2 regions of the Shewanella sp. GJ50-10 genome follow, and region 2 is predicted to be linked to the other one. Evidence: predicted binding sites of a transcription regulator. Region 2 holds the regulator's gene; the other holds the start of a gene.
What was found. The regulator sigma-54, encoded in region 2, starts transcription at its own class of promoters, with help from an activator protein. The targets are predictions, from matches to a motif close to GTTGGCACGNNNNTNGNNT.
Positions count from the first base shown of each region.

Region 1: a site for sigma-54 is predicted at 2,049-2,067, ahead of AC0L4E_RS10015 (YccF domain-containing protein). Genes of this name have one in related genera too.

Region 1 is NZ_JBVVSS010000001.1:2,381,031-2,384,453, forward strand. Features, by position in the region: gene AC0L4E_RS10005 (hypothetical protein) at 431-604, shown strand; gene AC0L4E_RS10010 (1-aminocyclopropane-1-carboxylate deaminase/D-cysteine desulfhydrase) at 807-1,838, opposite strand; gene AC0L4E_RS10015 (YccF domain-containing protein) at 2,129-2,542, shown strand; partial or broken gene AC0L4E_RS10020 (EVE domain-containing protein) at 2,673-3,130, opposite strand; gene AC0L4E_RS10025 (LysR family transcriptional regulator) at 3,132-3,423, opposite strand, start outside.
Region 2 is NZ_JBVVSS010000001.1:341,802-345,224, reverse strand. Features, by position in the region: gene lptB (LPS export ABC transporter ATP-binding protein) at 230-961, shown strand; gene AC0L4E_RS01325 (RNA polymerase factor sigma-54) at 1,143-2,627, shown strand; gene hpf (ribosome hibernation promoting factor) at 2,652-2,939, shown strand; gene ptsN (PTS IIA-like nitrogen regulatory protein PtsN) at 2,942-3,385, shown strand; gene rapZ (RNase adapter RapZ) at 3,382-3,423, shown strand, end outside.

The sequences.
Region 1 (3,423 bases), 2.0 Mb from region 2:
GTGAATTAGCATGCAAAAAAAAGCTAATTAGCTCACCTTTTCGTCTGAAACTGTTTTATTTTGAAAAAAATGTATTGCCATATAAAAAATATACGCATATTATCCTTTATGTTATTAAGTTAACTTGTATTTATTCGTTTACCCTTCTGTTAGTCATAACCGCAACTGTAAACCCACACTACAAGTCATCCTGCAAAGTTAAACATTGTCATTAGTTTGTCATATGCCTATGTTCAACTAATCAAAGCAAGTATGTTGGCGATTAAAAAAATTAATCTATAAGCCTACTTGTAAGTGTAATGAGCACAACTAACTTAAGCACACACATTAGCTTCAATAAGCACAAACTTACGCAACACAACTGCTTAAGGATATTTATTGTTATTACTTACTCACCATAAGGTGAAATTTTAAACAAGGAGTGTGGCATATGTCATACAACATTAATGGTCACGAAATTACAGTTAATTTTCCTGTAAATTCAATATCATCAAACAAAAACTCAATAGCTTTTACTGACAGCCAAGGTAAAACTAAAACAACTTTTTCAAAGCGCACAGAAGCGTTAAAGTTCATGAAATGGTTGATTACGGCTAACAAGTAACACTTTCTATAACGCTTGCGTTATTCATTTGCTCAGTTACTCAATAAACATCGCTTCTCGGTATTTCATCTCACACTATACCGGACGTTTATTAGAACTGAGCAATATGAAAAGAACTTTCCTCTTTCAATCCCTTTATATTAATACTTCACTTTTACTCTTCTTAAATACCCTTTTTAATCTAGCTTCAACTGACGCTCAATCAGCCATACTTTCTTTTATATCTAGCCAGCATACTTGGGTTACCCAGCTGTCCACCTTGATGCAAATACATCAATGGCAATGAACTGTCGATTTGAGGCTCTACGCCTTGGTTTGTCAGAAAATGTTCTAGCATAATAAAACCCACAGGGTCATATAGCAGTTCAAATTCAATTCCGGTTTCACACGCTCGTTGCCACATTTCATAGCATTGGCGATTCAATTTGCCGAAATGGTATTTAGTGCCATTTGAAATTATTCTTGGGTGATAAACACTAATGTCAGTCAGCTGATTAAATTGCAGCTTTAAATAATCATCACCACCTACACAGCTACATGTCAGTACATTCACTTTAGGCTTGTTAGTACATGTCTGCTTAATAAAAAAACGCTGGAGGAATAAAGCGGTAGTACCGGTGCCTGAAGGCAGAAATAGATTTAATTCAACATGATTGTGCAACTGCGCCCAATCTAAAATTTGCTTGCCGAGTTGTTCAAGTCCAACAGAGGCATACTCACAACGGCCCCCTTCAGGAATGTATAACTCATTTTCCAATCCGTTTTTAGATAAACTCACCACATATTCTTCCAGTGACAAGCTTTGTTCTTCTTTACTATATTCAGAGCCGCTAATATTTTTAAAGCTGCTAGCATTTTTAAAGTCAGTGGCATTTTCAAAGTCTTTAGCTTGCAGCTTGTCTATTGCAGATTTCTCTATGATATTGGCGCCATTATTTAATGCGGCAAGGTAATTGCCTTGAGGATTTTGCTCTAAGTAATCAGCAATATGATCGACATAATAATCAAGTTGCCAACCACGCATTTTAGCCAGTACAGCGAGTGAATGGAGCGAATTGGCTTGGGCTGAGCCGTAACCTACTACTTTACTGATGTGTGGGAAATCATTAGCTAGAAAATATTGAAACTTACGTGCTTTATTACCGCTAAAATCGGGATGAATGAGATCATCTCGTTTCACAAATATTTCTCGACCAGCAAACATCATTGACTCGACAGGAGTTGCAGCAAACATAGCTTTTCACTTGTAATTTCATTTATAAACTTGAAGGAGTATTTTACCTAATAAATAGTGAAAACCGCTATATCTAACTTTTACACTCTGTAATTTAAATAGTGTTAAAAGCTTAACCCTCCTTTAATAACTCAAATAAAAATTAAAATATACACTTTTTAATCAGCCACTTAAGTCAAAAACTGGTGACTCTCAACTTTGTTAATCCATATTGGCATATTTCTCGCTTATCAGTATATAGGTTAACGTTCAGGTTAATAATCAATTCAATCGAAATTAAGGGATTATCAATGTCAGTGTTGAGATTAATATTTAATATTGCATGGTTCATCATGGGTGGGTTTGTGATGGGGCTTGCTTGGTGGCTTGCGGGCATCTTATGTTTTATCAGTATTATTGGTATTCCTTTTGGCCGTGCATGTTTCGTTATTGGTGAAATGGCATTTTGGCCATTTGGTCAAGAAAATGTAAACCGTAAACACCTTTCTGGAATAGAAGACTTTGGTACTGGCCCATTAGGTATGGTGGGGAATGTGATTTGGTTTCTATTCTGTGGAATATGGTTAGCCATTGGTCATCTGACCCATGCATTAGCCTGTTTTGTTACTATTATCGGTATCCCATTTGCGATACAGCATGTAAAACTAGCACTATTAAGTCTTACGCCTATCGGCCAAACCATTGTAGCTAAAGAAAGCTATTAACCGATATAACGCAAAGCGGTTAGCATTAGCTGATAGCTAGACAATCACGAAAAAGGAACTCAATTGAGTTCCTTTTTTATATTCATTTTTAATTACATATTTTTAAATGTCATTGCCGATATTGAGGCATTTACTCAAGAGACAATATGTAATCAAACTCATGCTGAGTAACCGGTTGCACACTAAGTCTTGCTCCCTTGCTAACTAATACCATTTCAGCCAGATTAGGATCTGCTTTTAACTCTGTCAGCGTTATAATACGGCTCAATTTAGCTTTGAATGTCAAATCCACAGCCACCCAGCGAGGGTTATCAATAGAAGATTTCGCATCAAAGTAAGCTGACTTTTCATCAAAAGCACTTTGATCACTATATGGCGCTGACGACACTGTGGCTAAACCCACTATGCCTGGCACTTTACAACTGGAGTGATAAAAAAAACGGTATCGCCAAGCTTTACTTTATCCCGTAAAAAATTACGAGCTTGATAATTTCTGATCCCATCCCAAGTTTCTGTTTGATTTTCGCATTGTGCTAGATCGTCAATACTGAACTCATCTGGCTCAGACTTCATTAACCAAAAGGCCATATCATGCTCCCTCTATGTGGCGCTGTTTATCAAATAGTGCGAATTCTTCTAAAATTAAATCGGTAAATAACTTCCCCGCTCTACCTAGAGGCCGCTCTAGTGTTGAAACAAGTTGCGGCGTAAAACGAAACCGATGACCGCCAACAAAATCAACAAGCGATAATTGATTTGCAGCAAGTTCATCATTAATTAAAAACGCCGGCATCCAGCCAAAGCCTAATCCTTTTAATAACGCATTTTTTTTCATGATGAAACCTGACAAGTAAAACACTTTATCACCGCCAAATTGAAGC
Region 2 (3,423 bases):
AAGAGTCAGAAAAGCTCATTGAAGATCAAGCAGCATCAATCAATGAAGTGAAAACAGAAGCTAATAATGCTGAAATAACAGCGACTGAAGTAACTGATACAGAAGCTTCTACGCCTGTAGTCGAAGTGCCTGAAGCAAATGCAGACACTTCAATTGAAGGCCTGCAAATTGAAGACAAGCCAAGTACAGATTCATTACCTGAAACACCAGCGCTAGAGCAAACTCAATAATGACACAAATAACGTTAACAGCTGAAAACTTGGCAAAAAGTTATAAAAGCCGTCAAGTGGTTAAAAATGTCAGCCTGACAGTTAAAACCGGGCAAATTGTTGGGCTATTAGGGCCAAATGGTGCAGGTAAAACCACCACCTTTTATATGGTGGTTGGGTTAGTTAAAAGCGATAAAGGCCGGATATTAATTGATTCTGACGATCTCACCGCAGACCCAATGCACCTTCGTGCTCGAAAAGGCATTGGTTATTTGCCACAAGAAGCCAGTATTTTTCGAAAGCTGACTGTACACGATAATATTATGGCTGTACTACAAACTCGCAAGAGTTTAACCACAGAGCAGCGTATTGAAGAATTAGAGCACTTATTAGAAGAGTTCAATATCACCCATATTCGAGATAGCCAAGGCATGGCATTATCGGGTGGTGAACGTCGCCGAGTAGAAATCGCACGCGCATTGGCAGCCAATCCTAAGTTCATTTTATTGGATGAGCCTTTCGCAGGTGTTGATCCTATCTCTGTGATAGATATCAAGAAAATTATTCAACAATTAAAAAGTCGTGGTTTAGGTGTGTTAATTACAGACCATAATGTTCGTGAAACACTTGATGTGTGTGAGCGCGCGTATATTGTCAGCCACGGAGATTTAATTGCAGAAGGCACGCCTGCTGAAATCTTAGACAATCAGCAAGTCAGGTCAGTATACTTAGGTGAGCAATTCAAGCTATAGTTAGCATTCTTTAGTGCACAATATGGCATTTCGCGACCAGTATCAGTCCCACTTTTTAGCGCTATGTTCTAGACTCAACTTAAGCCAAGGTTCAGCTTAAGCCTAGAAGCAGTTTAAAAAGGTGCTAGACCCACACAATTGTTAGTCGCGATGATGAAATTCAATTAGGGATAAGCGGTAAATGAAAGCCTCACTCCAACTTAAAATGGGTCAACACCTGACAATGACCCCTCAGTTGCAACAAGCCATTCGCTTATTGCAACTTTCCTCATTGGAGCTCCAGCAAGAAATTCAACAAGCACTAGACTCAAATCCACTCCTTGAGCTCGAAGATGAGTTTGCTAAAGCAAAAGAACCTGTAAAAGAGAACGCCCAGCAAACCGATACTGATTTTAGTGACAACAGCCAAGTTACCGTTGAAAAAGACACCTCAACAGTTGATACCACAGAATCATTGACCAAAGAGTCAATGCCTGAAGATCTCCCAATGGACACCACATGGGATGAAGTTTATACCGCCTCTCCTAGCTCAGGTTCTGGGGCAGTTGCTCGTGATGACGATATGCCCTTTCAAGGTGAAACCACCGAAGGCCTTTATGAACATCTTGAGTGGCAAAAAAACCTTACCCCATTTTCAGAAAATGATTTGGTCATCGCCACTGCCATTATCGATGCAGTAGATGAGCGTGGTTATTTAACTCAAACCACCGAAGATATTTTACAAGCTTTAGGTCTTGAAGATATTGAACTCGACGAAGTTGAAGCCGTACTCAAACGAGTTCAGCATTTTGATCCTGTAGGCGTTGCAGCAAGAGATTTAAGTGAATGCTTAATGATCCAACTCGGGCAATACCCTGATGAGATCCCTTGCATCGACAATGTAAAATTGCTCATCGGTGAACACCTTGATTTAATTGCTGGTCGCGACTTTAGATTATTAATGCGTAAAACCAAGCTTAAAGAAGATGATCTACGTGAAGCGATTCAATTTATTCAAACGCTGAACCCTCGTCCAGGCTTACAAATCACTCCTATTAAAGATGAATATGTCATTCCTGATGTGACAGTGTTTAAAAAGAGTGGTCGTTGGGTCGTTGAATTAAATCCAGATAACATGCCAAAAATTGGTGTGAATCAGCAATATGCAGCTATGGCGAAAGGTTCTGCAAATCAGTCAGACAGCCAGTTTATTCGCGGCCATTTACAAGAAGCAAAATGGTTTATTAAGAGTATTGAAAGCCGCAATGAAACCTTATTAAAAGTGGCTAATTGCATTGTGCAATTCCAGCAAGGCTTCTTTGAGTTTGGTGAAGAAGCCATGAAACCAATGGTACTTAATGACATTGCTGAAGCCGTTGAGATGCATGAATCAACCATTTCTCGTGTTACCACTCAAAAGTACATGCACACCCCTCGCGGACTTTTTGAACTAAAATATTTCTTCTCTAGCCACGTTAGTACCGATGATGGCGGAGAATGTTCTTCTACTGCAATTCGTGCCTTTATTAAGAAACTTGTTGCAGCGGAAAACCAGAAAAAGCCACTTAGCGATAGTAAAATGGCGACGCTACTGGCTGAACAAGGGATTAATGTTGCTCGGCGTACGATCGCCAAATATCGTGAAGCAATGCTCATCCCTCCCTCAAACCAACGCAAGAGCTTATAAGCCTTTGTTATTGGAGGATGATCTATGCAAATTAACCTGACTGGGCACCATGTAGAAATCACGCAATCTTTACGTGAGTATGTACAAACTAAGTTTTCAAAGCTTGAACGACACTTCGAACAGATCAATAATGTACACGTTGTGCTCAATGTTCAGAAGCTGCAACAAATTGCTGAAGCAAAATTGCACCTCAAAGGAGGTGAAGTTTTTGCCGTATCTCAGAACGCAGATATGTATGTCGCAATTGACGCCCTGATAGACAAATTAGATCGTCAGGTAATTAAACACAAAGAGAAGTTAATTAAACACTAACGATGGAACTTCGTACCATTCTGCAGCCGGCGTGCACCTCCTGCGCCACGCCGGGCAGTAAGAAAAAAGTACTGGAACTTATCAGCGATTTAATGGCTGCCCAGTACCCAACCCTATCTTCACAGGCTATTTTTGAAAGTTTAATAGCTCGTGAAAAAATGGGTAGTACAGGTATAGGAAATGGCATAGCGATTCCCCATGGTCGATTAACTGATATCGAACAACCGATAGCAATTTTGATCAAGTGTGAAGAAGGCATCGAGTTTGATGCTATCGATAAAAAACCCGTGGATATATTATTTGCGCTGCTAGTTCCTTCTGATCAATGCCAACAGCATTTAAGTACGCTGTCGACGATGGCTGAAAAACTGAGCGATAAATTAATCCTTAAGCGACTTCGAAAGAGTCATGACGCTACAGAACTTTATCAGGTTATTACTGCATGAAACTTGTCATCGTATCAGGACGATCAGGCTCAGGTAAA